One region of the Chitinophaga sp. OAE865 genome, then DNA from elsewhere that is predicted to be linked to it. Evidence: riboswitches for the same ligand, from Rfam matches in the RefSeq annotation. Region 1 holds a riboswitch; the other holds the start of a gene.

What was found. A riboswitch is a leader RNA that binds a small molecule or an ion and turns the genes downstream of it on or off. The one in region 1 is predicted to bind S-adenosylmethionine.
Region 2: it holds a riboswitch for S-adenosylmethionine, as region 1 does, so the genes downstream of both, ABIE50_RS09995 (trans-sulfuration enzyme family protein) here and ABIE50_RS15925 (trans-sulfuration enzyme family protein) in region 1, are expected to answer to the same signal.

What each region holds. Positions count from the first base shown of each region.
Region 1 covers NZ_JBEPOF010000001.1:3,904,235-3,919,961, reverse strand. The annotation lists gene ABIE50_RS15940 (sulfite exporter TauE/SafE family protein) at 1-206, shown strand, start outside; gene ABIE50_RS15935 (NirD/YgiW/YdeI family stress tolerance protein) at 216-542, opposite strand; gene ABIE50_RS15930 (dicarboxylate/amino acid:cation symporter) at 642-1,853, shown strand; gene ABIE50_RS15925 (trans-sulfuration enzyme family protein) at 1,810-2,982, opposite strand; SAM riboswitch class I at 3,133-3,246, opposite strand; gene ABIE50_RS15920 (NAD-dependent epimerase/dehydratase family protein) at 3,319-4,266, opposite strand; gene ABIE50_RS15915 (YdcF family protein) at 4,320-5,555, opposite strand; gene ABIE50_RS15910 (ATP-binding protein) at 5,911-8,028, shown strand; gene ABIE50_RS15905 (uracil-DNA glycosylase family protein) at 8,037-8,729, shown strand; gene ABIE50_RS15900 (hypothetical protein) at 8,748-8,963, opposite strand; gene ABIE50_RS15895 (hypothetical protein) at 9,117-9,422, opposite strand; gene ABIE50_RS15890 (SDR family oxidoreductase) at 9,559-10,407, opposite strand; gene cbiB (adenosylcobinamide-phosphate synthase CbiB) at 10,389-11,339, opposite strand; gene ABIE50_RS15880 (pyridoxal phosphate-dependent aminotransferase) at 11,324-12,346, opposite strand; gene ABIE50_RS15875 (cobyric acid synthase) at 12,359-13,828, opposite strand; gene ABIE50_RS15870 (hypothetical protein) at 13,934-14,869, opposite strand; gene ABIE50_RS15865 (M1 family metallopeptidase) at 14,975-15,727, opposite strand, start outside.
Region 2 covers NZ_JBEPOF010000001.1:2,428,827-2,444,553, forward strand. The annotation lists gene ABIE50_RS09990 (homoserine dehydrogenase) at 1-502, opposite strand, end outside; gene ABIE50_RS09995 (trans-sulfuration enzyme family protein) at 601-1,779, opposite strand; SAM riboswitch class I at 1,964-2,081, opposite strand; gene ABIE50_RS10000 (DUF2851 family protein) at 2,209-3,492, shown strand; gene ABIE50_RS10005 (OsmC family protein) at 3,703-4,110, opposite strand; gene ABIE50_RS10010 (hypothetical protein) at 4,277-5,104, shown strand; gene lipA (lipoyl synthase) at 5,141-6,040, shown strand; gene ABIE50_RS10020 (TolC family protein) at 6,444-7,778, shown strand; gene ABIE50_RS10025 (efflux RND transporter periplasmic adaptor subunit) at 7,806-8,930, shown strand; gene ABIE50_RS10030 (efflux RND transporter permease subunit) at 8,960-12,142, shown strand; gene ABIE50_RS10035 (SdpI family protein) at 12,208-12,591, opposite strand; gene ABIE50_RS10040 (hypothetical protein) at 13,267-13,959, opposite strand; gene ABIE50_RS10045 (FAD-dependent oxidoreductase) at 13,978-15,582, opposite strand.

The DNA of each region.
Region 1 (15,727 bases):
TCAGCTCACTCACCTTTGTAACCGTACTGTATCATGTGCACTGGGATGCGGTACTGGGCCTCGTAATAGGCAGCGCCATCGCTTCGCCTATCGCTGCAAAAGTTTCCAATAAAATTTCTGCTAAAACTATTATGGTGGCAGTGGCGGTAATTGTGATCCTGGCAAGTGTAAGGAGCATATTTATGTTTGTGCATAAAATCATATAGCCACTGGCGTTAGTCGTTGTTCACCTGCCTGCTTACCTTTAAGGTAATGGGCTTATTGATCTCGTATTCCACCAGGGCCCTGATGGTGATCTCATCCCTGTCGCTGAAGGGTTTTTCGGGGAGGAACTTCGGGTCAATATCCACCTGGATTTCAGCGGTCCGGTCTTCAAAAAGATAATTGTTACCGCGGAGCTTCTTTGTCACATAACCGGTCACTTTAACAATGGTGCTGTCGTTGTGCAGTTGCCGGGCATTGCGCATCACCTCTCCGATGGTGTAAGTCCGTTCCTGCAAAGCGAACAGGGGAAGCCACAAACATAGCAGCCAGCTTTTCATGATAAATATATTGGTTTGCTATCACCATAAACAATATTCGTGTCGGATTGTTCACCGGACAGATACATTTGGTTATCTTGTAAATTATAAACTTCAGGCATGGGATTCCTCAAAACCTACAGCAGCATGTTCTGGCTACTGGCCGGTATTATAGCCGGCAGTATAGCCGGGCTTATATTTGGCGGGCATATCGCCGTTATCAAACCACTGGGGGATATTTTCCTGAACCTGCTTTTTACTGCTATCATACCGCTGGTTTTCTTTGCTATTTCAGATGCTATTGCCAATATTGAGGCCGGGCATAAGCTGGGCCGTATTCTCGGTGTAATGTCGCTGGTGTTCCTGGGCACCATCCTGGTTGCTGCATTTCTTACTATTGTGGCCGTGTGGATATTTCCCATTCATCAGCAGGTCACACTCGTAAAAGACGTAAACCTTGAACAACCGGGCAACTGGGGCGAGCAGTTAGTGCGGCTTCTTACAGTAAATGAATTTTATGAATTACTGTCGCGCAAAAATATGCTGCCTTTTCTTATTTTCTCCGGGCTGGTTGGTTTTGCCGCCATGCGTACCGGTGAAAAAGGAGCTGCCTTCCGGCAGTTCCTCCGCTCGGGCAACGAGGTGATGAAAGACATACTAACGCTCATTATGAAAGCAGGCCCTGTTGGCCTGGGCGCTTACTTTGCTTACCAGGTGGGCACCGTAGGCCCGCAGCTGTTTGGTACCTACGCGCACTCCCTCGGTATCTACTATGGTTTTGGTATTGTATATTTTGTTGTTGGCTTCAGTATGTATGCATTTATTGCCGGCGGTATACCTGGTATAAAGATCTTCTGGAAACATAACATCGTTCCTACCCTTACCGCTGTTGGCACCGGCAGCAGCATTGCTACTATCCCCGCCAACCTCCGGGCGGTAGAAAAAATGGGCGTTCCGCAGGAAATTGGCAATGTAGTGGTGCCGCTGGGCGCCACTCTGCATAAAGACGGTTCCAGCATTTCTTCTATCATAAAGATGGCCGTGGTGTTTGCCATGTTCGGCAGGGGATTCGACAGCGTTGCCGTCATCCTCATGGCGCTGGGTGTTACCGTTATTGTCAGTATCGTGGAAGGCGGTATTCCCAATGGCGGCTACATCGGCGAGCTGCTGGTAATAAGCGTTTATGGCTTCCCGGTAGAAGCGCTCCCCCCGCTGATGATCATAGGCACCCTGGTAGATCCGCTGGCAACGATCCTCAATGCAACAGGCGACAATGTAGCTGCTATGCTCACAACCCGTTTTCTGCGAAGGCGGGCAATGGCAGTTTCGTAAATGCCTGCTCCAAATCGGCCAGCAGATCGGCGGTTTCTTCCAGCCCTACTGACAGGCGGATCAGGCTATCGCTTACGCCTGCAGCCCTTCTCTTTTCAGCAGGAATGGATTTATGCGTCATGGCAGCAGGATGACATAGCAAGCTTTTAATGCCGCCAAGACTCTCCGCCAGTTTAAAATAATGAGTGGATGTTACAAAAGCAGTTGCTGCTTCCGCTGTATCGTCTTTCAGCGTAAAAGAAATAATGCCGCCAAACCCTTTACTCTGCTGCTTCGCCAGCTCATGACCGGGATGCGATGGCAGGCCGGGGTAAAATATTTTGTCCACTGCAGGATGTTTCTCCAGGTATTCCGCAATCGTCTGCGCATTAATACAATGTTGCTTAATACGCAGGTGTAATGTTTCAATACCGCGTATCAGCAGGAAGCTATCGAACGGTGAAAGTATGGCCCCGCAGGCATTCTGGTAAAATTTGATCTCCTCTCCCAGTTGCAGGGTTTTGGATACCACTACACCTGCAATGAGGTCGCTGTGCCCGCCCAGGTATTTTGTAGCGCTGTGGATCACCAGGTCGGCGCCCAGCTGCAATGGTTTTTGCAACACAGGCGAAGCAAAGGTATTATCTACACAAAACAAACAGTTATGCGCTTTTGCAATGCGGCCAATAGCTGCAATATCTGAAATCTTCAATGTTGGATTGGTAGGCGTTTCCAGCCATATCAGGCGTGTAGCCGGTGTGATGGCATTAAACACCGCCTGTGTATCTGAAGTATCTACATAGTTTACCTTAATGCCAAACTTCTCATATACTTTGTTGAATAAGCGGAAAGCACCGCCGTAAATATCATCCACCGCTACAATTTCATCGCCTGATTTCAGGAGTTTGATCACGGCATCAATAGCGGCTAATCCGCTGGCAAAAGCAGAGGCAGTGGCACCTCCTTCCAGTTTGGCGATGATCTTCTCCGCTGTTTCACGGGTAGGATTGTTTGACCGGGCATAGTCATATCCTTTATTTACACCAGGCGCTTCCTGGATAAAAGTAGAGGTCTGGTAAATAGGCACGGCAATAGCGCCTGTTTGCGGGTCTACGGGAATAGAATGGATCAGTTCTGTGATAGTGCTCATCGTTTGTTTGGTTTTTAGTTTGATGAAAATTGATTAAACAGGTTCGTTGAATGAGCTTATCAGGAAGGTGGGGGCATAAAAAAACTCACCTGGGAGCCAGATGAGTTTTCTAATTATTTGAAGTAATAATTTACAGTAAACTATTGATCTGACTTATCTTTCCCGGTTCTTAAACCAGGATGGATGCAGCACCTTTCACTGTTTGCACAGTGGTGGTTGCTAAGGTATCGTCGGGCCATGTCCCTCCTCCTTTCTTGATAAGCTATTTAAAGAACTGGTGCAAAGATAAGACAGAAAAAATAACTTCCAAATTTATTTTCCTACAAAATCAGTAGACTATTTAGATTGCGCCAGTGTAAGGCGGATCCCTTCTTCATAGGAAGTAGGTTTCACATTAAAGTGATTTTCAAATTTTGAAGAGTCGAAAATATAGGGGTGATTATTCTGGTACAGCATTTCCTTTATTTCGCGGATAGTGGTATCAAACAACCCCGATAGGGTAAGCATAAAGCTGCCCAGTTTCATATACTTCGGCTTTGCATTCATTTGCTCCGCAATGAGCTGTATATATCCCTTCCCGTCTGGTGCGGGATTGGTTGTAGGCAGATGCCATACCTGGTTCCAGGAAGTGTCGTCCTGCGATAGCAGGTACAAACCCTTGGCCGCATCGGGAGTGAAGGTGTAACTATGCGTTTGGTCGTCTTTTCCAAGCCACATGGCGCTGCTGTTCTTTTTGAACTTATCGATGATCAGCAGGTTGAGGAAACCGGTTTTATCGGCGCCCGGTCCATAAAAATCGGCCGCCCTGGCGATGGTAGCGGTGAGATTACCGGCTTTTGTTTCATTCAGCAACTGGGTGGCAATCGCTGCGCGAATAGCTCCTTTTTTACTGGCAGGATGATATGGTGTGTCTTCCTTCATTGGGCCGTTCACTAACCCGTACGAGTATACGTTGTCGAAGAAGATGAGTTTTGCACCGGCTTCTTTACATGCACCGATCACATTGGTCATGATCTTTGGCCAGGCATCTGCCCATACTTTGATATCATATTTAAGCCCGGCGGTGAGGAACACCACGGAACTGCCCCTGACTGCTTTCTTCGTTTGGGCGGCGTCCGTAATATCTGCGGGTACCAGGTCGGTAATTCCTGCAATGGATTTGGGCGAACGGCTCACGAGGCGTACCCGTTTCTGATTTTTTACCAGTTCGGCGGCCAGTTCATTGGCAATTATGCCTCCTGCGCCGAGGATGGTATATAAGGGCTGGATAGAAGAATCAGACATAAAATAAAGGATGTGTTTATATGTAGACGAATGAGTGAACGGAATATTTTACCTCAGGGATCCAGCGGATCAAAAACATTTACCTGCAGGGAGCGGAGGTCTGGCAGGAACGACAAAAAGTAAAGGTCCGATTGTTCCATATCTGCCGCAGGCATATATCCCAGTTCGGTTTTACAACGTTTGGTAAACATAGGGCTGTTTACATATGCCACATGCATGATGTCAGAAACGCACATCATCTTTTTATCAACCGGGATACCGCTCCGCCACAGGATCCTTACGGCGTTGCGCACATTGGTAGTGGTGTGCCGGGCATAAGGGTCGGCCATTACTGCGGCCGCAGGGATCTTTAGTTCATTAACCAGGTATTTCTTCATTTCCACGGCTTCAGAATACCGGGTTCCTACAGGCCGTACATGCCCTCCGGATACAATAATAAAAGGAGCCATCCCTTTGCGGTACAACTCTGCACCGGTACGGCAACGGCTTTTACCGGTTTCGCTCAAAGGCTCAGTTGCCACGGGGCTGGCGCCCAGGATAAGCATGGCGGTATAAGGATATTTGCTCCAGTCCGTTTGCTTCACCATTTTATAAGCGGCTTCATTAATGGCAGATAAAGGCTCATAACGTATGGCCTCATCGCGGTGATTCAGTTCCAGCAGCCCCAGCGCCACGTCCAGCGAGGGCCGGAAAAACAGCCCCGGCTTCCTTTTTCCTGCCTGCTCCATCACACGTTGTATCATGGACCTGTAGGCAGGTGATGCTACATAATAGGCAGCAGAATCGATCACGGGGTAACGGAGCCCTTTTCCATTCGTATAGGCGTTCAGGATATAATTCACACCGTCGGCCGCATCTTTCCAGGCAAGACTCAACAGTGTGGTATCCGCTTTATCCGCGTACAGCTGAAATACCCCACTGCCGCGCATTTCGTTTAGCAGGCGGCCCATTTCCTTTGGGTGGCGCAGCAATAAATCAATCAACGCCTTGCTCACCTCTCCGGTAGTACGTGCCGAAAATTGCAGCGGAGCGGTAAGGTCGCCCTTACTCACGGAACCGGTTACACGCTGCCGGTATTCCTGTCCAAGTGTACAGAGGGCACTGTCACTGTTCATGAGCCGCGACAGGCCCGGTAACTCCTCCATCAGGGTAAACAGGTAAAAGATCCTGTCCTGCAGGGCACTGGATCCCTTATAAAATTTGTAGTGCTGGTCTGGCGAAGCAGGCTGGGCAAAAGTACATGGCCACCACGCCAGGAGCAGCAGCCAGGTTAAAAAACAGTTTTTCATATAATGTATCAAAGCAGATATTACGGCAACAATAATACAAATCTATTGACCTGATATATCAAATCAACAGAAGTATAACAATAATACAAAAGGAAAAGTGAACTTCATCTTTTCAAGTAAAACATAACAGATATCTTATATACCAATATTTATACCTTGAATTGCGGCACTATATGAAACTTTTAATAAGAAAAAATATATAATGTATTAAATATAATCATATATAGGAAATTCAGCAGAAAATACATATCTATTCTTTTTGTTTTTCATTGATTATCTATTAGTTACGGAATATAAAATGACTATTTTCGCACCGGTTTAGCCACCACGCCAACGTCCCAATCATATAATAACAATGTATACAACCCACGAAAAAAAAACCTTTATACGTTATGCCATACTAACGATAATGGTGATTGTTCTGATGACCTTTTTTATGATCATCTCACTAAGGAAGAAAGAATCAGCGCAGTTAGGCATCGTTGTTAAAGACCTGGTTGCCACGAAAACAGATGCAGGTCATATTGACCAGGCAGTACAATTACTGTATGCAGCAGATAATAACTTCCGCGTATATACGCTTACATACGACCGTAAATACCTGAATACTTATGTTGGACAGCTGAGCAGCATTACAGCGCATCTCGACAGCGCCGTAAGCTCCACTGGAAATGAAAAACAGGTGCAGGCCCTGTTGGCCGACAAAGCCCGGAAATCGCAGCTGTACTTACAAACACGGCTATACGTAGATTCATTGCTGCAGCTATCGCAGGTATGGGATACTACTGCTCCCCCACCCCCGCTGCAACAACTGAGCAATATTAAAATACCGGTACCCGCTCCGAAGGCCGATACGATCATTACCACGGAAACCGCCACTACCAAAGGACGCAAGAAATTGCTTGGCCGTATCAAAGATGCGATCAGCAATAAATCGCAGGTGCAGCAAACCAGCCAGCACGTAAAGATCGTACAATACGATACCAATAAAGATGGTAAGGCTTTCTCCAAAGATCAGCTCTCGAAAATACAGGCTGCCTACAATAAATTTATCAGGGATGCCACCGAGAGCCACAATAACCTGAAACAGAAAGAATACGCCCTGGTGATCGCCAACGAGCGCCTGTTCACTGAACTGCTTCACCTCATAGCAGACCTGAAGCAGCATATTGTAGAGGAAACCGATAAAAGACGGCTCCGGCTCGGGCAGGACATCGATCATTCCCTGTACCGGCTGGATAAGCATAATTACTGGGAAATCCCCCTTATCCTGTTACTGGCAGGTATCATTATATATGGTATCATCCGTTTATACCGCTACGACCTGGCACTGCTGAGGGCCAAGCAACAGGCGGAAAAATACGCACAGCAGAAAAGCGATTTTGCCGCCACCATCAGCCACGAAATACGTACGCCGGTGCAGTCGCTGCTGGGATATGTGCACCTGATGGAACGCGACCAGCGGCCCGAAACGGTGCCGGCTATACGTTATTCTGCAGAAATGCTGCTGCAGGTGGTAAATAACGTGCTCGACTACACGCGGATGGAATCTGCAGAACCGATATTAAGGGAAGAAAAGTTTTCTCCCCGCACTGCCATTGAGGAAGTATGCAAAACATTAGCTGTACAGGCAGAAATGAAATCACTGGCGCTGGAAGTAAATATTTATTTCCCCAGTACATTAATCCTGGTGGGCGATGCCTTCCGGTTGAAACAGGTATTGATCAACCTGGTAGCTAATGCGATCAAGTTTACAGAAAAAGGCAGTATTACCGTTACGGCGCATGTGCGTGACAACAACTTATTACAGGTAAGCGTAAAAGATACGGGTGTGGGTATTTCACATAAAGAACTACCTTTGGTATTCGATGCTTTCTCCCAGGGAAATAACCATTATCATAAGGGAAGCGGGTTGGGATTGCATATTTCTAAGAAAATCATCGATCTGCACAACGGAAAGATTCATGTGGAAAGCCTTCCAGGAAAAGGTACCACTTTTTATTTTGAAATCAGGTACAGGGCGGTGGCCTCATCTCCTGCTACCAAAAAAATTATTGTCCCCGTGAACAGTACATCTACAAACGCCATTATTCCTCCCGGTATCCGTTTACTGGTGGTGGAAGACAGCATTCTCAATCAAAAGTTGCTGGCCCTGATGCTGGACAGAATGCAGGCTTCCTATCTGATCGTCTCTTCGGCAGAAGAGGCCCTGGAAGCATATGAAAAAGAGGCCTTCGATTTCATACTGACGGACATTGATCTTCCGGGCATCGATGGGCTCATGCTAACCAACATGATAAGGGAACTGCCCGACCCGAAAAAAGCGGCAGTAACCATTATTGCCATCACCGGTAATGTGATGGATGACGATATTGAGCTGTACCTCCGCTCCGGCTTAAACGACTATATCATGAAGCCTTACCGGGAAGAAGACATACTGGAAAAGATTACCAGGCACCAGCAAATGGCTTAACTTGCGGAATGACTATCGCAGACCAGATCATTTCATTCAACAGCCAGCTGCAATTTCCGGGCAAACTGCCTGCAGGCATCCGCGTGATGAACCCTTTCCGGGAAGGCCCCGGTATTATGGACATCATGAAACAGTTCTATAAAAAGTTTTATGATGATAAACAACCCCGGCAACTGATCCTGGGTATCAATCCCGGCCGGCTGGGATCTGGGTCAACCGGCGTCCCCTTTACAGATACCAAACGTATGTGGGATAAATGCGGGATCGAAATCACCGGCCTCAAAACACATGAGCCCTCTTCGGTATTCGTATATGATGTGATAGACGCCTACGGCGGAGTAAAGAAATTTTACGGGAAATTCTATATCAGTTCCATTTGCCCGCTTGGATTTACTGCCCTCCAGCCTAGCGGCAAAGAAATAAATTACAATTATTACGACAGCGCCGCTTTGACAAAGGCCGCCTATCCGTTTATTGTGAGCAGCTTAAAAGAACAGCTGCAATGGAATATCAGCCGCGAAGTATGCTATTGTATGGGGACGGGTAAAAATGCCGCTTTCCTGCAGGCATTAAATGAAAAGGAAAAATTTTTTAAAGAGGTGGTCCCGCTGGAGCATCCCCGCTTTGTAATGCAGTATAAATCCAAAACAAAATCACAGTACATCGACAAATACCTGACGGCATTTGAGGAGCATCAGTAACCCCAACCTGTGGAATTTCTACGCTGTTTTGACCGCGATTTCATCTGCAATATTGTTGAGCAGGCCCATATTTAAACGACGACCATTATCTGTAGCGCCCGGTGCGCGTACATATCCGTCTTCATCTTTCTCCATCATTATCTCCTCTCCATCTATATCTACCAGGAAGCGTTCTGGTGATGCAGGCCTTACATAAAAGCGGCCTCCGGAAGTTTTAATCATAAAAGCATTCATAAGATCTCCTTTTTCTAAGATCTTACGCAAACCACGGACCAGCTATATCAGGATAAAAAATTTCTTAAAGCGCTGCGAACCTATCTCATGATACCGATACACAGGCTCATCGTCAAATATTGAAGCCAGGGATACTTAAAGGTAATACACCGGTTATATTTTTACCAGGCGGCAATCCCAGGTATCCCTGGGTTGTTCCTCTACAGGATCGGGCGTTACCACCCCGGTGATCTGGTAAATATTACCTTCCTCATGCAACCGGTCGCCGATCTGAGGGGTTTGTTCATCCTTGAAGCGGATGGTAGCAATGATGCCGAAGGATTTATAACTGTGAATTTTCACAATACTGGCAGATCTTACGGGTAAGAGCAATTCGGCCTTTTTCCGATTGTGACTCCGGTACAGGGAGAACATCAGCCATAATGCTATAGCAAACAGGCCAGGGAGCAGCAGATTCACGGCTTTTTCAGGTTTAGGATTGAATAAATATGTTATTGTTGAACCATACCTCCCGCTGGCATAGAGGAGGTATCACTACAATATAGTAAATTTAATACATGTAAACAATTTTTTTTGTATGATGTAACCGCGGGCTTTAAACATTAGCCGTAAACACCTGCAACGGATCATCGTACAGGAAAGAATATCCCAACATGTTCCTCAGTTTGCTGGAACCTACAATCTTATATGGCTCTTCTTTGGCAGGCAACTTCCGGGGCATAGGAATACCGAGATGCTGCGCTGCTGCCTTATAGTAACGGCTGCGTTGCGGATGCCCGCTGGCACAGGCATTAAACACTTCCCCCCAGGCATCTTTCTCGATCACCTGGCGGATAACGCCGATACAATCATCGCGATGGATAACATTCATAGGCTGACCGTTGGATTTACGCCCTTCCATAATACGACGCTGATCAGGAAGGCGGTCATAGCCTATCAGTCCGCCGAAACGAAGCACAGTAGTATCAAATACAGTAGACGAGAGCAGGAGCTCTTCCACCTCCCGCAATGCCATTCCATTGGGCGTATCGGGCATTTCATCATTTTCCTCGGTTACCAGTCCGTTGATATCTTTATATACAGAAGTGGAGCTGACGAATATTACCTTACGGATAGGGGTAGTTTCAATAAAGCTGCGCAACAGCATTATCTCAGATACATGCGCCTCTTTTCCCCTTTCTTTCCGGGGAGGAATATTTACCACCAAAATATCGGCGTCCCAGAAATCGTCCGGGCCGGTTAACACATTTTCCGACAATACCACAACATAGGCTTCCAGGCCGAGGGCCTGTAGTTCCCGCACACCCTCCATGCTGGTGCGCGCGCCTTTCACGGGGTAACCGGCGGCTTTCAGGTGCAATGCCAGGGGTTTACCCAGCCAGCCGCAACTTAAAATACTGATCCTTTCTTTTTCCCGCTGTGGTGTTACTGCTGTACTATCCATATCAAATAATATTTTATCGCCACGATACTGATCACCATTACAAAAGTAACCGCATGATTAAGGTACATTACCTTACGGAATTCATCGTGTTCAATATTACGTTCATTTTCGCCAATATAAGGTTTGTGTACTTCAATTCCCTGGTAAAGGTTAGGTCCACCGAAGCGGCAATCCAGGATGCCCGCCAGCGCGGCTTCAGGGTAACCGGAATTGGGGCTGCTATGCGCCGGTCCGTATTTGATCATAAAATGCCAGGCCCGGCTGCTGCCGTACAGAAGGATCATCAGCAGGGCCGTGATCCGGGCCGGGATAAAATTGGCCACATCATCCAGGCGCGCAGCAAAACGCCCAAAATACAGGTATTGCGCATTCCTATAGCCTATCATTGAATCAAGCGTGTTGATCATTTTATAGAGCATCATGCCAGGCAGGCCCAGCACAGCATAGAAGCACAGCGGGGCTACTACCCCATCGCTCAGGTTTTCAGACATCGACTCCAGTACCGCGATACGGATCTGGTCCGGCGACAAATGGCCGGTATCCCTTCCCACTATCCATGACAGTCGCCGGCGCCCTGCTTCCAGTCCCTCGTGGTGCAATGCGTCAAAAACCTCCCGGCCTTCCTGCAACAGGCTTTTATTGGCGAGTGCAAAAAAAACAAACACCGTACTGAATGCATAGTACACTACCGGCCACCCCGATAGTACTATAAGTATAAAATAAAAACCTACGTACACCGTCCCGCAAAGCGTAACAGTAAGTAAGGCGCCCTTCCAGAACCGGGCACCACCCCGGTTAAGCCAACAGGTGCCCTGCCGGATCAACCAGCCATACATTTTCACGGGATGCGGCCAGCTGCGCGGATCTCCCAGCACCAGGTCGGCAATGTACCCTAACAGTAATGGCAATACGAATTTTAATACAGGGTCCATTGGCGCAAAGCAGTGATCAGTAATTTATTATCGGCGGCGCTGCGGCAGGCGACACGGCAATGACCAGGCCCAAGTCCGTAGAAATTGGAGGCATCCCTGATCAGCAAACCATGCCGTTCCATCAGCCATGCCTTCAAGCCTGCAGCTGTACCGGTTAATGTTTCAAAAAGAAAGAAATGCGTATGGGACGCATGTACTTTATACTCCGGCATCTTACGGACAGCCTCCCATAACCGGAACGTTTCCTGTAACAGGCTGTCGGTTGAAATCGTAAACTGTTCAGGGTGCTCCAGGATATAATAACCCGCTTCGAGCGCCAGGCTGTTCACCGACCAGGGCATCCTGAAAACACGGACCCTGTCCAGCAGCTGCTTCCGTGCAGCCACATAGCCCAATCTCAGCCCGGGGATGCAGCATGTTTTTGTCATGGACCTCAGCACCAGCACATTGGGCAACCGATGCAGGTGAGGCAGCATGGTAACTGCATCCAGCGTAAACTGTATATAGGCTTCATCGATGATGAACACCGTATGCTTATTGTGTATAATGAGTTGCTGCAGGGCTTTTTCATCCAGCGCCTGCCCGGTAGGATTGTTAGGATTGCAGATAAATACCAGGTCGGTGGCAAATGTGGTATCCGGTGTTAGTTTATCCCATTGCAGGTATTGTACCTGGTGCCGGTACAGCTTACACGCATCTTCATACTCGGAAAAAGTAGGCACTACCACAGTGGTAGTAGCGCCGGCAAAGGCCTGTGCCACCAGGTAAATGGCTTCCGTGCCGCCATTGGTCACCAGGATACTGCCGCCGGGCAGGGAGGCCTGGTTTTCCAGCAGGGCCTGTAGTTTTACGGCGCCTGCATCCGGGTAATGATCAATACCGTTTATTTTGTTACTGAGATGCTCCTTTAGCCCTGTCTGTAAACCACCATACCAAACATTGGAGCTGAAATCAGCCTTTACCTGCTGATCAAACAGGTAGCCATCGTCTCCGTGTCCTTGTATCATAATGCAATATTATTATAATTCCAGCGCCTTATAAACAGCCGGAATATCCAGATGTTCACGGATATGTGTTGCCAGTTTGTTATATTGTTCTTCCCTGAACCGCCGGTAATCAAATTCCTTTGCTACTACAGGTTTGCCGCAATGCGCCAGCAGGTCGTTGATCACGGCATCATTGTCCAGGATGCCATGAAGATAGGTACCCCAGCAGTTGTCCCTAAGGAAATAACCATCTGTACCGCCACCGGTAAAAGTATTCAGCGGAGAAGGAACTGCTGCAGTGGTATCTCCCATATGAATTTCATATCCTTCACATATTTTCTGCTGACCACGATAATAAAAAGTTCTTTGCCGGGTTACCTTCTCTCTGGTAAGCACGGTGCTAACCGGTAAAATACCCAGGCCCGGGATGCTGCCGGCAGCGCCTTCCACGCCATAAGGATCTGCCACCTGTTGCCCCATCATCTGGTAACCACCGCAAATGCCGATCACTGCCTTATTTCGTTTATGCGCATCCGTTATTGCCGCAGCGGTACCGTTGTTCCTGATAGCTACCAGGTCGGCTATCGTATTTTTACTTCCGGGAAGGATAATAATATCTGCAGCCGCCAGTTCCGCGGGGTTGTCAGTATAAAAGATATTTACCCGCTCATCTTTTTCCAGCGCATTGAAATCGGTGAAGTTCGACATATGCCGCAGCAACACGATCGCGATATTTATCTCTCCTGTAACATATCGCTTCTGTTTAAGCGGAAGCGAAACTGCATCTTCTTCTTCAATATGAATATCGTGATAGTAAGGTAGCACACCGGTTACCGGTACGCCGGTGATCTTTTCCAGCAGGGATTTTCCATCTTCAAACAAGCGGATATCCCCCCTGAATTTATTAATAATGATTCCTTTTATCAATGCTTTTTCTTCCGGTGGCAGCAATGCGATAGTGCCATACACGCTACCGAAAATGCCTCCCCGGTCGATATCCGCAATAAGGTAAACGGCCGCACCTGCATGCAGGGCGATCCGCATATTGGTGATATCTTTTGCGCGCAGGTTCAGCTCTGAAATGCTGCCCGCCCCTTCCATTACAACGGGATTATAGCGTTGCGACAGGCGGTTAAACGCACCTTTTACTTCCTCAAAAAGCGCACGCTTATCATCTTCCATAAAATACTCCCAGGCCGATTGGTTACCGGCAGGCCTGCCATGCAGCACCAGTTGGGCATTACAGTCGCTGACAGGTTTCAGCAGCACCGGGTTCATATCAGTATGGCAAGGCACGCCTGCTGCTGCAGCCTGAACCGCCTGAGCACGGCCTATTTCCAGGCCATCGGGTGTTGCATAGCTGTTGAGCGACATATTCTGGGCCTTAAAAGGCGCCGGAGTAAATCCATCCTGTTTGAAAATGCGGCAAAACCCGGCTGTGATCACACTTTTACCTACATCGGAGGCGGTGCCCACAAACATTACCGGCCGGAGTTGTTTCATTCTTTCATGACATTGGTGCTGCCGCGAAGATATTAACTTTCACAAAAGTATTCTCTTTTGGATGGCATCTGTTTACAGTCCGGGGTAATTGAAACTTAATGAATATTATTCAATCGTCTTTCTATTGGCATTCTCCACCAGTTTAAGCCTGCTTTCCAGTTCCTTGTTCTTTTTATCCAATTGAATGATATATAAACTGAGCTCTTCTACTTTTTGCAGCAGTCTTTTATTCATATCTCCGAGATCCAGTCCTTCTTTCGCTACTTCCGTTGCAGAAGGTATTTCCGGAAGATGCTGATGTGTTGATATATATTGTTCAAGCGCTGATATTTCAGGAAGATGGTAGTCTTTCCCAAATACATAGTCCGGCCATCCCGTTTGCGTAACTTTTACTTTGGTGGCAAAGATATCACCATATACCGCCAGCTTAGCTTTCGGAGTAACGGTGCCGATACCAACATTACCATTTGTTCCAGAAATAAACAGGGAGCCGGCAAGGTAAGTTTCATTCAAAGTTCTGAATTCAAAAGGAACTGTATATGCAGAGGCGCCTGGATCGGAGGCAGGTGTCATGCTGTGGGTCCAGGTTCCATAGGCGCAGGTCACCTGGTAAGATCCCAGACCAATATAAGATCCGTTATAAAAATAAATATCATACGCAGTGGCGGCCGCTCCCGCCGCATTGGGTAATACCTTGATGGCATTTACAGCTCCAATATGCCGGCCAGTACGGGTAGCATAGGCAGAAAAAGCAAAGCCATCTACCACGGAGCTCCCATTACCGGTCCTGATAAAAAGCTCCGTAGATCCCATTTGATCAATTCCAGCATTAAAACCTACGCCGCCATATATCCTGATGGAAGCAGACACTCCCTGCTGAGGGATGGCCAGCGTGCCGGCTTTTACCCAGGCAGATCCACCAAGTGTTGCATGATTAAGAGATCCGGTATAGTTAATCTGTGCAAAAAGCGATTGACCATTAAAAATTAAGAAAGATAAAAGGGCCAACAATAAACGGTTAACATTAATGTATTTCATCATCATTTAATATTTTGTATAGGGGTTTGTTGAAGTAAAATAATAAATTGTTGTACAACAAGATAGCCTTCCGAAAAAATCAGAAGATGCTACCTTGTCATTTACGGATCATTTAAACACCTCCTCTTCAATCCCCCCATTCACCACTGCCTTCTTCACTGTCATCCCCGCTTCAAAACCACTTGGGTCGGTGGTGGTAATCGCAAACGGTAACTGTATACCATTCACCTCGCGGTAATCCGCATAATCAGTGGTTGTTTCCGGCTCTTTGCCTTCCTGCCCCGGCAGGGAAACGGTGCGTACTTTCAGCCCTGTTTTCACATCATAGTAGTTACGCATCAGCGCTCCGTTGGAAGTGGCAATGCTCATCACATATGCCTCGGCGTTATTTACTTCTTCTGTCACCGGCAACAGCTCCATCTTAACATCGCTGCCGTTGTTAAGATATTGCAACTCGGGGAACAGGCTGTTTTTATCCTTCAGGATAGCCTTGTCCGACGGCGATAGCGGGATGTTCTTTCCCATGCGGGCCATACTTACGTTATTGCCGTTAATGAGCAACCTGAAGGGCACCATGTTATTTATTGGTACGGTCACCACCTGCAATATTTTATCCGGTTGCTTTACCTGCACACGACGTTCAATAACAGTGCCTTTAACGTTACCCTCTTCTTCCAGCAGCAGGTCTTTTAAGCCTTTCAGCCGACTGTCGCCACCAACTGCATCAATATATCTTTTTAATATAGCCGTTGCCGTAGTTCCGGGAGGCACCGGTTTTCCTGTCTCCCCTTTCCAGGTATTATTGGATGGATTGATATCAGGGAAATTGCCTGCGGGGTCAATAATTACGCCGGCTAATTT
Region 2 (15,727 bases), 1.5 Mb from region 1:
TGAGGTTCTCTTCAAATATTTTTGTAAGAATATAATTCGTAGAGCCGTTACAGATACCTTCCACTGCATTGAGCAGGTCGTTATCGTAGTATTCTTCCAGGTTACGGATAATGGGAATACTTGCGCAGCTGGATGCTTCATACAGGAAGGGTACTTTGTTTTCCGCCTGCAGCTGGTACAGAGCCGGCAGGTTTTCAGCGATCATGCGTTTGCTGGCGCTTACTACGGCTTTACCGTTGCGGAGCGCTTTGCTCACTATTTCAAAGGCTGCTTCGGTTTCATTGATCAGCTCTACTACTACGTCAATGGTAGGATCTTCGAGTATTTCATTTTTGTCTGTCGTAAAATAACTGCTGTCGATCGGTCTTGATTTATTAGGATCTTTAATACAGATCTTTTTGATCCGTGCATTAATACCTTTTGTTCTGTTCAAAACTTCATAGAGTCCTTGTCCTACGACGCCGAATCCGAAAATGCCTAAATTGATGATCTTGTTTTCCATACTTTTTTTGAGCTTGCAGCCTTAGCAATCAGTCTTTCGCCGTGCAGAGATGATCAGTTTCCGTACATTGAAAGTGGTGTTACCAACCACTAATGGCTTTATTGTAAAACTGTAATTTGCTTGCCGGCCGGATGGTTTAGTTTATCCAGCGCCTGTTTCAGGTCGTTGATCAGGTCATCGGCATCTTCGATGCCTACTGATAAACGGATGCAGGAATCCTGCAGTCCTGTTTTTCTCCGGAATTCTTCCGGGATGGTACGATGCGTCATGGTGGCCGGGTGGGCCAGCATGCTTTTCACGCCGCCAAAGCTTTCTGCCAGCTTAAATAATTTGGTAGCGTTTACGATACGGATCGCATTTTTGATATTGTCGCTTTTCAGGGAAAAGCTTACCAGAGCGCCGTAATTTTTTTGTTGTTTACGGGCGATGTGGTGATTTTTGTGGGTGGCCAGTCCGGGATAGAACACTTTATCCACCGCAGGATGTGTGGCCAGCCAGTTAGCGATGGCGCTGGCGTTGCTGCATTGTTTTTCCAGGCGGAGGTACAGTGTTTCGATACCGCGTATAGTAAGCCATGCTTCAAAGGGGCTGAGTATACTGCCGGAAATATTCTGGTTATACCGGATCTGGTCTGCCAGTGTTTTTGAGTTCACTACTACAAGGCCGGCGATCACATCGCAATGGCCTGCCAGGTATTTGGAGGCGCTGTGGATCACAAGATCCGCGCCCAGTGTTAACGGCTGTTGCAGTAATGGGGTACTGAAGGTATTGTCTACCGCCAGCAGGATATTATGCTGTTTGGCAATTTTGCTGATAGATTTAATATCAGATACGCGCAAAGTGGGATTGGTGGGCGATTCCAGCCAGATGATCTTTGTATTGGGCGTAATTGCGGCCAGTACTTTATCGAGGTTGCTGGTATCTACAAAATTCACTTTGATCCCAAAGCGTTCAAACATGTGGTTAAAGATCTGGAAGATGCCACCGTAGGTATCTTCCACGGCCATGATCTCATCGCCGGACTTTAACAGCTTCAGCACTGCATCTATGGCCGACATACCGCTGGCAAACGCAAACCCGGCAAACCCTTCTTCCAGGTTGCAGATGAGGTCTTCCAGCACTTTTCTCGTGGGGTTGTTTGCCCGCGAAAACTCAAAGCCTTTATTGATGCCGGGTGATTCCTGCACAAAAGTGGACGTTTGATAGATAGGCACAGAAATGGCGCCTGTCAGTTCGTCTACCGGTATGCTGTGAATCAGTTGTGTAGCTGTTTTCATGTTATAAATTATTTTTAATGATGTTCAATGTGCACAATTGCCAACTGCAACGATATCATTAAAGATCAACTTAAACAACAACAAATCCATGAAAGGGCGGGGAGGGGGCATAAAAAAAGCTCTCCCGTTTGTTGGAAGAGCTCTTTTAGAAAGTTATATATATCTGTGAAGTATTATCTCTGCCAACTTATCTTTCCCCGGTTTGCACCAGGGCAGGAATTAGCACCTTTTTCCCGATCATAGATCAGGAAAGGTTGCTAAGGCATCGCAGGGCCAAGTCCCTCCGCCTTTCTGGATAAGTGATGTGTAAGAACTGGCGCAAAGGTAATATCACTTTAGGCAGATTTCCAAATTGGAGTAGTTTTTTATTTATTAACCGGTGTTTTATTACCTTTGGATGATATTATTTTATACCCAACCATATCTTTTATGTTTGTTAACCCGTTGCTCTCAGAAGAGCTGTTCCAGCATATCTGGGCCTTCCGGCTATTTAAGCAGGATCATCTGACCACCACCGGCGGAGAGCCGGTACAGGTAATATTTCCAGGCGTTCATAACCACAATGGCGGACCGGATTTTTCGGCTGCCAAGATCAGGATCGGCGCTACTTTATGGGTAGGCCAGGTGGAGCTGCACCTGCGCACATCCGACTGGTTCCGGCACGGGCATCAGTATAATGCACAATACGGCCGTATTATCCTGCATGTGGTGTTTGTGCACGACATGCCCGATGTTGTTACCGGGAATGCTCCCTGCCTGGAATTGCAGCAGCATATCCCCAAGGTGCTCCTGCAGCGTTATGAGCAGTTGAAATCATTATCGCCTTTTGTGCCATGTGCCCCCCATGCCGTGCAGGTGCCGCAGCTGATCTGGCTAAGCTGGAAAGAGCGGTTGCTGGCGGAGCGCTGGGAACGTAAGATCAGCAGCCTGCGGGCCTGGCTGCAGCATAATCATTACAATTGGGAGGAAGTGTGCTACTGGGCAGTGGCGCAGAGTTATGGCGCACCGGTAAATGCCTTGCCTTTCCTGCAGGTGGCGCAATCGCTTCCCTATAAAATGCTGATGCGGTACCGGCACCTGCTGCTCCAGGTAGAGGCGCTGCTGTTTGGCCAGGCAGGGATGCTGGAAGCCTCGCAAACCGACGGGTATGCGTTACAGTTACAGGATGTTTACGGGCACCTGCAGCACAAATTCCGGCTCAGCCCAATTCCGGCCCACCACTGGAACTGGCTGCGGATGCGCCCTGCTGCCTTTCCCACCATGCGGCTGGCCACTTTTGCCGCATTGCTGCAGCAATCCACCCACCTGTTTTCCCGGATCCTGGAAGCCCCTGATGTAACAGCCCTGGAACAACTTTTTTTCGTGCAGCCGTCGGCGTACTGGCATACACATTACCGTTTCGGGCAACCCGTAGCGCGCACCCAGCGGCCCGGGAAGCAGGCGGTACAGGGTATCCTGATCAACACGGTGCTGCCCCTGCTGTTCCTGTACGGACAGGATAAGAATGGCAAATATTACCAGGAAAAAGCCCTGCATTTCCTGCAGCAGCTGCCGCCGGAAAGGAACCATATCACCAACAGCTGGAGCCAGCTTGGTATTGGCCAGGAAAGCGCGTTGGAATCGCAGGCGCTGCTGCAGCTGAAACAGCATTATTGTGATGAGAAAAGATGCCTGCAGTGCGCCATAGGAGTGAAGATCATTTCAGGCGTGTAGCGGATTTTGTCTTGGAACACTGATTACGCTGATTTTGATGATTTGTTTGATTTTATTTTGGGAGTTTGATAATAAATTAAGGGAGATATGAGCGGATTCACCCGCATATATCTCCCTTAAAAAAATAAGATCTTAAAATAAAATCAAACAAATCATCAAAATCAGCGTAATCAGTGTTCCAAGACAATTTAAACCGCCGAAGGCGGTGCACTACCAATTAAAGGTGACATCCTGTACAATGTCCGGGTGCACGCTCATGGCCACGGGACAGGTATGTGCCGCCCTTTCCAGGATGGTCCGTTCTTTTTCACCAAGGCCATGGCCTTCGGGGAAGTCGAATACGATGGTGATGCCCGTGATACGGCGCGGGTCTGTGCCCATTATTTTCTGTACGCTTACTTTGGTGCCCTCAATAGCCCAGTTATTATCCATTGCCTTGATGCCCATAATGCTGAGCATACAGGAGCCCAGGGCAGTGGCTACAAGGTCGGTGGGAGAAAATCTTTCCCCCCTGCCACGGTTGTCAACAGGTGCATCTGTTTCGATAACAGTGCCTGATTGCAAATGGGTGGCGGTGGTACGTAACTGGCCGGTATAGATAATAGATGCTGTTTGCATGATATCTTTTTAAATGATCAATCCGTAAAATTAAATGTATTTTTATTATAAGTGTATCCCTGGCAGTAAAGGTCCCTGGTAAACTAAAAAAAAATTAGCTACGTTTGTAATATATACATAACAATACCTTTGTTCAAGCGTTTATTTATTATAATAATAGCCCACTGTGAAAAAAATATACTTAATCCTGTTTTTAGCAACAATATCCGGCGGCTTGTTTGCGCAAACCACCACCCGGCAGCAAAGCACCAAGAAAAGTGATAAGGAACAGCGTAAGCTGAAAAAGATCTCCATTTTCCGCGAACAGGAAGAGGGGGAGAATGTTTTCCAGCGTGATTTTTCTGCAGGGGCAAGGCTGAACACCGACGGATGGTCTGGTTTTGCGGAACTGGGATACCGGAAAACGAGGAAAAAAGTGAATTATTTCCAGTTTGAGTTTGGGGAGAAGAAGAGTAATAAGGAAGTAAAGGTCAATAGCGGGTATGCCTTTACCCAGCGCCCATATATTTACGGTAAACAGAATAATTTTTACCAGGCAAAACTGGGTGTAGGCCAACGGTACCTGATTGGCGGTAAAGCCAATAAAAACGGGGTGGAGGTAGACGCTGTCTATTACGGGGGCGTATCCCTGGGGCTGGTAAAACCCTATTACCTGAATGTGCAGAATGAAACGGGTGAAAATGTGGATATCAAGTACACCCCTGAAACTGCGGACCTTTTCCTGCACAAAGAGCAGATCAACGGCGCGGGCGGTTTCGGAAAAGGATGGAACAACCTCAGCGTGGTTCCGGGATTGCATGCCAAATTGGGTATGCGGTTCGACTGGGCCCATTTCAACGAGGTGGTGAGCGCCCTGGAAGTGGGAGTGAATGGTGAATATTATACCAAAAAGATTCCTATTATGGTGGTAGTAGATGGAGTTGACCAGAATAAACAGTTCTTTTTTAATGCATATGTCAGCATCCAATTCGGGAAGCGCTGGAATAAGAGATAAGTATTAACTTTGCTCTTCTAAAGAAAGGAATAAGCGATGCAAGAACTACCCGTAATAGCCGCCGAACCGGCTACAACAAGAGTGAAAAAGCCCGACTGGCTGCGCGTTAAATTACCCATAGGCGAGAATTATAAACAGGTTAGAAACCTGGTAGATACCCATAAATTACATACGATCTGTGAAAGTGGCAACTGCCCTAATATGGGCGAATGCTGGGGAGCCGGCACCGCTACTTTTATGATCCTGGGAAACATCTGTACCCGTAGCTGCGGCTTTTGTGCCGTAGCCACCGGCCGGCCGGAAGCAGTGGATTTCGATGAGCCGCAACGGGTGGCGGAAGCCATTTACCTGATGAAAGTAAAACATGCCGTTATCACCTCTGTAGACAGGGATGAGCTGAAAGACGGCGGTTCCATCATCTGGGCCAACACCATCAATGCTGTTAGGGCATTGAATCCTGAAACCACCATGGAAACCCTTATCCCGGACTTCCGTGGCCAGTGGGAAAATCTCCAGCGTATCATTGATGTGGCGCCTGAAATTGTATCACACAACCTGGAAACGGTAGAACGTTTAACCAAGCAGGTAAGGATACAGGCCAAATATCACCGCAGCCTGGAAGTGATCCGCCGCCTGAAAGAAGGTGGCATGCGCACCAAGAGCGGTATCATGCTCGGTTTGGGCGAAACAAAAGAAGAAGTGGTACAGGCCATGCAGGACCTGTACGATAACGGTTGTGATGTGGTAACGCTGGGCCAGTACCTGCAGCCTACACCAAAACATCTGCCCGTGGCACGCTTCGTTCATCCTGATGAATTTGCAGAATTACGCGAGATAGGTTATAACATGGGACTCGACTACGTAGAGTCAGGACCGTTAGTAAGATCATCCTATCACGCAGAAAAACATATTGTCAGCGGTCGTAATAAAGGATGACCGGAACTGATTTTCACTTATTTGTTAAAATCCACCCGGAAGGGTGGATTTTTGTTTTCATAACGTTATCTTAGCGCCCGAATTCGTTTTACCTAAACAACAAGATTAGTTGTTGTATACCTACTTCGCTGTTATACGTTGTATTCAGATACCTGGAACCACTCTGGAAACCGTGCGTTAAAGTTCCAGATGATTTTGAATCCGCGACTCTCTAATCAACCTACCTGTTTGCTGTAATCATTACAGCCTGACATGTTTTTGCGGCAATTAAAAATGTTGTGATGCGGATAGCGTCGCAACAAATACAGGACAATAATGCTATGCCATTAAAAGCCGGGCTTTTTATGTATGCGTTATTTCCTTTCGATTGGTACAATGATGAACTGAATGTCAAAAGCCTTTTATGAAAAGAGCATTTTATTTGTTAGCTGTGGCATGCGGATTAATTATATCCCCGCAGGTATTTGCACAGCAATCTTCTGATTCCCTGCTAACCAGCGCTACCCTGCAGGACTGTGTAAGGTATGCCCTTACCCACCAGCCGGTTATCAGGCAGTCGCTTATTGATGAAGCGATCACCGACCGGACAGTGAAGAGTAAACTGGCCGATTGGTATCCGCAGGTAAACCTGGATTATAACATCCAGCATTACCTGGAACTGCCCACTTCCATTTTTGGAGGTAATCCCACCAAAGTAGGCGTGGCAAACACTTCCACTGCATTGTTCGGGCTGAACCAGAATATCTTCACCCGGGACCTTTTACTGGCCACCAATACGGCAAGGGACATAAGGAGGCAAAGCCGGCAAACAACCGCACGTAACCAGATAGACCTGGTAGCAGATGTAAGCAAGGCCTACTATGATGTGCTTCTCACTACCGAACAGATCAAGGTACTGAACGAAGATATTACCCGCCTGGAAAGAAGCCTGAAAGATGCGAATAACCAGTATGCCAGCGGTGTGGTAGATAAAACCGATGCCAAGCGCGCCACCATTTCGCTGAACAATGCACGTGCACAACAAAAGGCAGCGCGTGAGCTGCTTACAGCCAAACAGGCCTACCTGAAACAGCTGATGGGATACCCGGTGAACAGCGGAGATGTGCCGCTTACAGAAGACTCTGCAGCTGTGGCCGCACAGGTAACCGGCGCGGATACCCTGCTTACTGCGGATTATAAAAACCGTATCGAGTACCAGTTACTGGAAACGAATCAAAGCCTGCAGCAAGCCAACCTGAAATATAACAAATGGAGCTATCTGCCTACCGTATCCGCATTTATCAATTACTCCTTTGCCTATCAGAACGAACAGTTTGGCAAGTTGTACAGCGAGAATTATCCGAACTCTCTACTGGGATTGAAGCTATCCTTACCCATTTTCCAGGGAGGAAAAAGAGTGCACAACATCCGCATGGCAGAGCTGCAGTTACAGCGTACCCAATGGGATTTTGCGGCTTTAAGAAGCCAGATCAATTCGCAGTATGCGCAGGCGATGGCCAATTATAAAAGTAATTACAACGACTATCTCACATTGAAGGAAAACGTGCAGATGGCACAGGATGTATATGATATGTTGCAGCTGCAGTATAAGGAAGGGATCAAAACCTATCTCGATGTACTGGTGTCTGAAACAGAACTGCGTACCGCGCAGCTGAATTTTTATAATTCCATGTACCAGGTATTGTCCAGCCGGATAGACCTGCAAAAAGCATTAGGAACCTTAACAGCTAATTATTAAATGGTAACCGGAACGGATATGAAAAAAATGAACCACATTGTCTTAATCAGCGCTGCCAGCATCCTGGGCTTTACTGCCTGTAAAGGTCCGGCCCAGAAGGGAGCGCCCGCTATGCCCCCTACACCGGTGAATATTACGGAGGCATCCGTAGCACCGGCCGTTTATTACGATAAATACCCCGCCACGGTAGTAGCGTTGAACCAGGTAGAACTGCGTTCCCAGGTATCAGGGTTTATTACCGGGATCTTTTTTAAAGAAGGTGAAGTAGTGCAGAAAGGAAAGCCCCTGTATGAAATAGACCGCCGCAAATATGAAGCGGCTTATTTGCAGGCACAGGCCAATGTAGCCAGTGCAAAAGCCAGCTTTGAAAGGGCAAAGAAAGATGACGACCGTTACCAGCGCCTGGCCGACCAGGATGCGGTGGCCCGCCAGATACTGGATAATGCAAAAGCAACCCTGGAAACTTCCCGCAGCCAGCTGGCTGCAGCAGAAGCCAGTCTTGCTGCCGTTCGTACAGACCTGGATTATTCCCTGATCAAAGCGCCGTTTACCGGGCGTATAGGTATTTCCCAGGTAAAGCTCGGCGCACAGGTGAGCCCCGGTACCACCCTGCTGAATACCATCTCCAGTGAAAACCCGATAGGAGTTGATTTCGTGATAACAGAAAATGAGATCTCCCGTTTTGCAGGCATGCAGGGTGGAAAAGCCAGCGACTCTACTTTCCGTCTGCAGTTATCCGATGGCACTGAGTTCGTACATGCCGGTAAGATCCTCGCCATTGACCGCGGGGTAGATAATCAGACCGGTACCATCCGTGTGCGTATCGAGTTCAATAACCCGGACGACAGGCTGAAAGACGGTATGAGCTGCGTATTGCGCGTGCTGAATGAGCAGTCCGGAGAAAGACTGATCATCCCGTATAAAGCGCTCACTGAGCAGATGGGGGAATACTTTGTATTTGTTGCAAAAGATTCCGTGGCTGCCCAGCAGAAAGTACACCTGGGACCAAGGATCGGCGACAGGATCGTGATCATGGATGGTATCCAGGCCGGTGATAAGGTGATCACAGAAGGCTTCCAGCGTTTACGCGATGGCGGCAAAATACAGATAGGAATACCAGCCGCTCCAACAGGTGCGCCTGCGAAGAAATAGTTTATCAGTAGAATCAACAGCAGAAGATCATGATTGCAGATACTTTTATAAAACGACCCGTAACGGCTATAGTAATATCTATAGTACTGGTACTGGTGGGAATACTGGCGATGATGAACCTGGCCATAGGTCAGTACCCGGAAATATCGCCTCCCACCGTACAGGTAACAGGTACCTATACCGGGGCGGATGCACAAACGGTGGAACAAACCGTAGCCACACCCGTGGAAGTGCAGGTGAACGGTACGCCGGGCATGACCTATATCAACACGAACAACACCAGCAGCGGGCAGATGAGCATGACGGTAAACTTTGAAGTGGGTACCGACATCAATATTGCCGCGCTGGATGTGCAGAACCGTGTGGGAATTGCGCAGCCTACCCTGCCACAGGAAGTACAGCGTTTAGGGCTCACCGTTAGAAAGCGTAACCCCAGTATCCTCATGCTGGTGGCACTGTACTCACCTAAAGGCACACACGATATTACCTTCCTGGATAACTATACCAACGTATATGTAAAAGATGCATTGCTGAGGGCAAAAGGGGTGGGCGATATCTTCACCCGTGCGGATGATTTCAGTATGCGTATCTGGCTGAAACCCGATAAGCTGGCTGAAATGGGCGTAACCGCCGATGATATCCGCGCAGCGCTGGCAGAGCAGAACGCGCAGATCACTGCTGGCTCTGTTGGTGCACCGCCGCAGCAAGCAGGGCAAACATTTGAATACAACATCTTCACAAAAGGACGTTTATCCACTCCGGAGGAATTTGGAAATATCATTGTTAAAACCCGTCCTTCAGACGGATCGCTGGTATACCTGAAAGATGTGGCCCGTGTGCAGTTAGGTAAATTTAACTACTCCGGTAACAACTTCGTTGATGGTAAACGCGCTGCCTACCTACTTGTATACCAGGCGCCGGGAAGTAACGCGATTGAAACTGCCAAGAATGTGACAGCCGCTATGGAAGAGCTGAAGAAGCAATTCCCCAGCGATGTGGAATACGTAGTGCCGTTTGAATCCATCTCCGTAGTAAAAGTATCTATAGAAGAGGTGGTGCATACTATTGTGGAAGCGCTGATCCTGGTGGTGATCGTAGTATTCCTGTTCCTGCAGAGCTGGCGCGCTACACTGATCCCGGTACTGGCTATCCCAGTATCCATTATCGCTACCTTCATCTTCTTTATACCACTTGGATTTACCATCAATACGCTTACCCTGTTCGGTTTCGTACTGGCAATCGGTATTGTGGTGGACGACGCCATTGTGGTGGTGGAAGCGGTGCAGCATAATATAGACCATGAAAAGATGTCGCCCAGGGATGCTACCGCAATGGCCATGAAGGAAATATCCGGGCCGGTGATTGCGATTGCACTGATCCTTGCAGCGGTGTTTGTACCGGTAGGGTTTATACCAGGTATCGTAGGCCGGCTTTACCAGCAGTTTGCGATCACTATTGCCATCTCTGTAATGATCTCCGCATTTGTGGCGTTGTCATTAACACCGGCATTGTGTATCCTCCTGCTGAAACCCATGCACCTGGACAAAGATTCGAAAGGGCTGAACAAGTTCTTCTTTAAATTCAACCGCTGGTTTGGGCATACCACTTCCCGCTATTCTGTGGGCGTGAAAAAGAGTATCCGCTATTTCCGCTTTGTGATAGTGATCCTGGTCTGCATTTTTGTGGGTACCATGATGTTGTTCAAGAGCAAGCCAACAGGTTTTATACCAACGGAAGATGAAGGCCGTATCTACATTACATTCGATTTGCCGGAGTCTTCTTCAACAGAGCGTACCCTGGCCGTAATGCAGCAGATGATGAAAGACCTGGATAATACGGAAGGTATTGCCCACTATGCCGCGCTCGGAGGATTGAACGTGGTAAACTTTGCTACTAAATCGAACAGTGCTACTATCTTCTGCCAGCTGAAACCATGGGATGAACGTAAGCCGGATTCCCTGCAGGTGTTCGGGCTTGTGGCCACGCTGCAGAAGAAATTGTCGAAATACAAAGAGGCCAATGTGGTGGTAATTCCACCTCCGGCCATTCCGGGCCTGGGTTCCACAGCAGGGTTCTCCTTTGTACTGGAACAAAAGGGCGCCGGTGAAGTAAAGGCATTTGAAGGCGTGTTGCAGAACTTCCTGGCTGCCGCCAACAAGCGCCCTGAAATAGCGAAGGCATTCTCTTTCTTCACCGCACGCACACCCGGCTATCAGCTGGATATTGACCGTGAAAAAGCGAAGAAAATGGGTGTGAAGATCTCCGATATTGCTACTGCATTACAAACATATATGGGTAGCGCCTATATCAACGACTTCACCATTTATGGCCGTAACTTCCGCGTGGTAACGCAGGCGGATTCCACTTACCGCGGTGATATCAAAAACCTGAGCCAGCTGTTTGTACGCAACAGCGCCGGTTCTATGGTGCCGTTAAGCGCTCTTACTTCCTATAAGGTAATAGAAAGCGCCCCGGTGATTTCCCACTACAACCTGTTCCGTTCTGCGGAAATAAACGGTAACCCGGCTCCGGGATACAGTAGTGGTGATGCCATCAATGCACTCAAGGAAGTGGCGGCGCAAACGCTTCCGGAAGGCTATGGTTATGAGTTCTCGGGTTTGAGCCGTGAAGAGCTGTTGTCGGGATCCAAAACCATATATATTTTCGCCTTGTCTATCATCTTTGTATTCCTCTTCCTGGCCGCATTATACGAAAGCTGGTCTGTTCCGTTCTCCGTGCTCCTGGCGGTGCCTATCGGCGCCTTTGGGGCCATTACGGTGCTTACCTTCCTGCCTAAGCTGAGCAACAACGTATATGCGCAGATCGGGTTGATTACACTGATTGGTTTGTCGGCCAAGAATGCGATCCTCATCGTGGAGTTTGCAAAAGAGCGGGTGGATAAGGGAATGGACCTGGTAACGGCGGCAGTGGAAGCGGCGAAGCTGCGTTTACGCCCCATTATCATGACATCGCTGGCCTTCCTGCTGGGTATCCTGCCACTGGTATTTTCTTCCGGTGCAGGTGCGGAAGCGCGTAAAACGATGGGCTGGACAGTATTGGGCGGTATGTTCACCGCTACATTCCTGGCCATCTTTATTGTGCCGGTATTGTACGTGGTGATTACCCGTTTGGCTTACGGTAAGGAAAAGCTCCGTAAAATGAAAGAGAGCTACCAGGCAGTGCCAGAGCACGATGTGCAGGGCAGACTGTAATAATCAGCAGGGTTTATAATTGTACATATACAAGAAGGCGTTGCGAAAGCAGCGCCTTCTTTGCTTTATTCAGGGAGAATACGCTTACCGTCTTTATCGAAATGCCGGGTTAATTCCCATTCGGTATCGCCCACCAGGTACATGGTACCGGCTACCACAGCCCCCACGGTGATATACCAGAACCAATCCGACTGCCTCTCAAAAATAAGTGCGCATGCCACGCCGGTGAGCAGGAGCACCACGCCTACACGCCGTGAAATATAGGCTGCATACTCATTGGCAGAACGCCACATTTCAGGTGTTTTGGTAGACAATACGCTACGGTAACCATACCATGATTTTGTGCTTTTAGGAGGAAAGCGGTGTATGAAATAACCCATGAGATAGAACAGTATGCCTGCAAAAATAGCCGCGTTGCAGTAAGTGGAATGAAAGAAGCGTAACCACATGGTCCGGGGTTTTGGTTACCATAAGTTACGCAAAAAAAGCGAATTTTGTCTTGGAACACTGATTACGCTGATTTTGATGATTCGTCTGATTTTATTTTTTTAGATTTTTATAAGAATAGTTAAGGGAGATAAGAGCAACATGCCGCTCATATCTCCCTTTATTATTAATCAATAGTTCGGTAGTTATTTAAGCGGCCATCGATCCAATATTGAGGCACCACATACGGGTGATGACCTGCAGCCCCATGTTCAGCACCGGAGCTATGAACGTCTTCTTTGAGTGTAGAGACAGAAAGAGTAGGAAGGAGTATCCGGGAGTATGTTATAGAAGGAAGGTACGGGAATATTTTTTGTGGGAAGCAAGGCGGTAGCAGCAAGGATAAATACGGGGTAGTATTCCAGAAGCTCAAATAATACTACGGACAGTTGAAAAATATAAGCCCAGGCACTATAACTTGGGCTTATACTTCTGTTTCCTTTCAATGAAATATTAGCCTAGCCTTCGCAATATAATTTCGAGGGCTCAACCAAATCAATGAAATGTTTTTTTGATAAAGGAATGATAGATCTTCAAATGTCAGTGCTCTTGTAAATTTTTCTGCGGCCTGATCAACTATAATTTTTCGGGAATTACAATTAGCAAATCGAGCAAATACGGATGAATGATGCAATTTTTTATATGTTTGCCGTAAATTTATGAGGTTGATTTTTTAGACATAATTCTAAATATTTTTGACTTAAAGGTTTGATGATCATTCGTTCTACCTCAAAAAATGTATTCAGTTCTTTTAGCGGAATTCGTTTCATTTGCCATGTACCATTCATTTCATTGCCGATGGTATTTGGATGGAATTTTCCATCAAACCAATCTTCAAACTGACTTATCTTAGTGGTTTCAAAGCGAAAATGCTTGAATATCATATCAGCTATTTCATAGATGCTTTTATCCGAGTCGCCCAGAATGGGGTCAGCTACGCCTACCCAACATTCGGGAGAATTAGTATCTTTTACATACGCATCTCCCGAACCATGCCATATCCATATAAATGAGATTATAGGGATTTGTTTTATAGATGTATTGACAAGGTCTGTCCTATCTTTTACCGATGAAAAATCAGCATAGAACCTTCCTAACCAGGATGGGGTCCATAAATAAAATGGATAGTCACTGTCATCTGAAAGTTTGTACCCACTGTCATTTGAAAAAAAGGTGTTTTTTGATACGCTTTCTAAATTAACACCATACTCCTTTACTCTAAATCTTATTTCTATAAAATTAAAAAGTGCTCTAATATCCTGATAATAATCTTCAAGGCCATTAATTGATAAGGGTAGGTTCTCTATGGTTTGATTTCTGATAATTGACATAAATCTTATTTTATTGTTTTAAATAAATTTCGTTTTTAACCAGTTTGGCTTTGAAAGCCCTAAATTATTTTGCAACATCTTTTCGCTAGTTTCTAAAGCCCCCTGAACTGACCCCGGTTCTTTTGCCCAACTCTCACCTACGATATAAACTTTCTCTTTTGGGAAAGGCTGCCTCATATAATCCATAGATTTTTCCGATGAATAGCCTTTATCCCATACATGCCAACCCGGACGACCTTGGGATTCGAGCCATAACTCGTAGAACACATCAATTGGCAAGGGGGCATCCATAATACCAATCGCTTCTGTCAGAAAAACATGAGCTACTCTTTTTAGTTCTTCTTTAATGTAGTAATTCTCACTATTTGGCATTTTTTTTTCGAGACAACTTTGTTTGGTATCATTTATCAAATCGTTCCAGTAAATCACGTCAGGGCCATTACAATAAGCCGCCATTATTAATGCCGGAGTACTAGATTTGTCATTAAACTTATTATAGTAGAATTGTCTTATGGGAAGGTCTGTTGTATCCCTGCCTTTGTTACCTCTGGCCTTTTCCCACCAAGCGAAAGGATAGGTTAGAAAGAGTTTGAAAGCATTAACACTCTTAATGCTTTCAAATATTTTCTTATTAATTTTTTTGCTAAAAGAAGTATTGTCAATTAATTTGGCCAATGCTGGTTTAGGCACAGTTAATATTAAAAATTGAGTGCTAATTTGCTTAACTTCTTTCCCATTTTCAAAAGAAAGTAAATACTTATCATCACTTTTGCTAACTGCAATCAATTTATAGTTAAGTTTTAGTATTCCACCATTCTTAACAAAGTCACGACAAAGTTTAGCTGGTAAACTATTAAAACCAGAGGAAAGGCATTTATATTGTACATCTTTTGGAGTGTAAAAAATGTTGTCTAGCCATGAAGACGCATTCCCATTCGAATTAACGATTTCATAACCACCGATATCCTGTATAAATGCAATGGCTTCTGTTGAAAGAAATGCATTCAAAAATTGAAACCAAGAGATAGATTCTATGCTATTTCCTTCCCAATTAGTTTTACTTTTTATATCTTCATATTGTTTTGAAACCTCACCGACTAAAGCCCAATTCTTTTCTTTGTAGCATTGATGATAACGATCATGTAAAGGATAGAACCAATTGAAATGTTTTTTAATAGCGAATTCAATAAGCCCCTCAGCAGAGGTAGACTGCTCATCAGGTGACAAACTGTAAAGTGTGTTAATTAATTCAAAATCATCCAATCTTACGGACCTTTTCTTAAGATAGCTTAGATTACAATTCGAGCTGAAGTCGAATTGTTTTACCTTCGAAGTTAGATTCAGGTGTGTGAGTAAATCTGATAGCATTGGGATCTCCTCAAAAAAACGCATTCCTCCTAGTTCAATATAATGCTCGCCAAATTTTATAGATTTCAATCTACCCCCAATAAAATCATCTTGTTCGTATAAAACTATTTTTTGTCGACCCTCTCTTTTCAACAGCCTCTCTTCAGACCTTAATCGATAACTTGTATAGCATCCCGCTATACCGGCGCCAATAATCGCAATATCGACGGTTTCATCATCGTCAGTTCCCCGCATGTTTTTATTTTCTTTGTTCATGTTTTTGAATTTACCTGTAATGCAGTATCAAAAAACGGAGCTTTTACAAATCGAAACACAAAAAACGAGAGCGTTAATGTTTAACTTGATCTATTGATTAGGAACACGAACAGGTACAAGACAGTAAATGTAAATTTTATGCCAT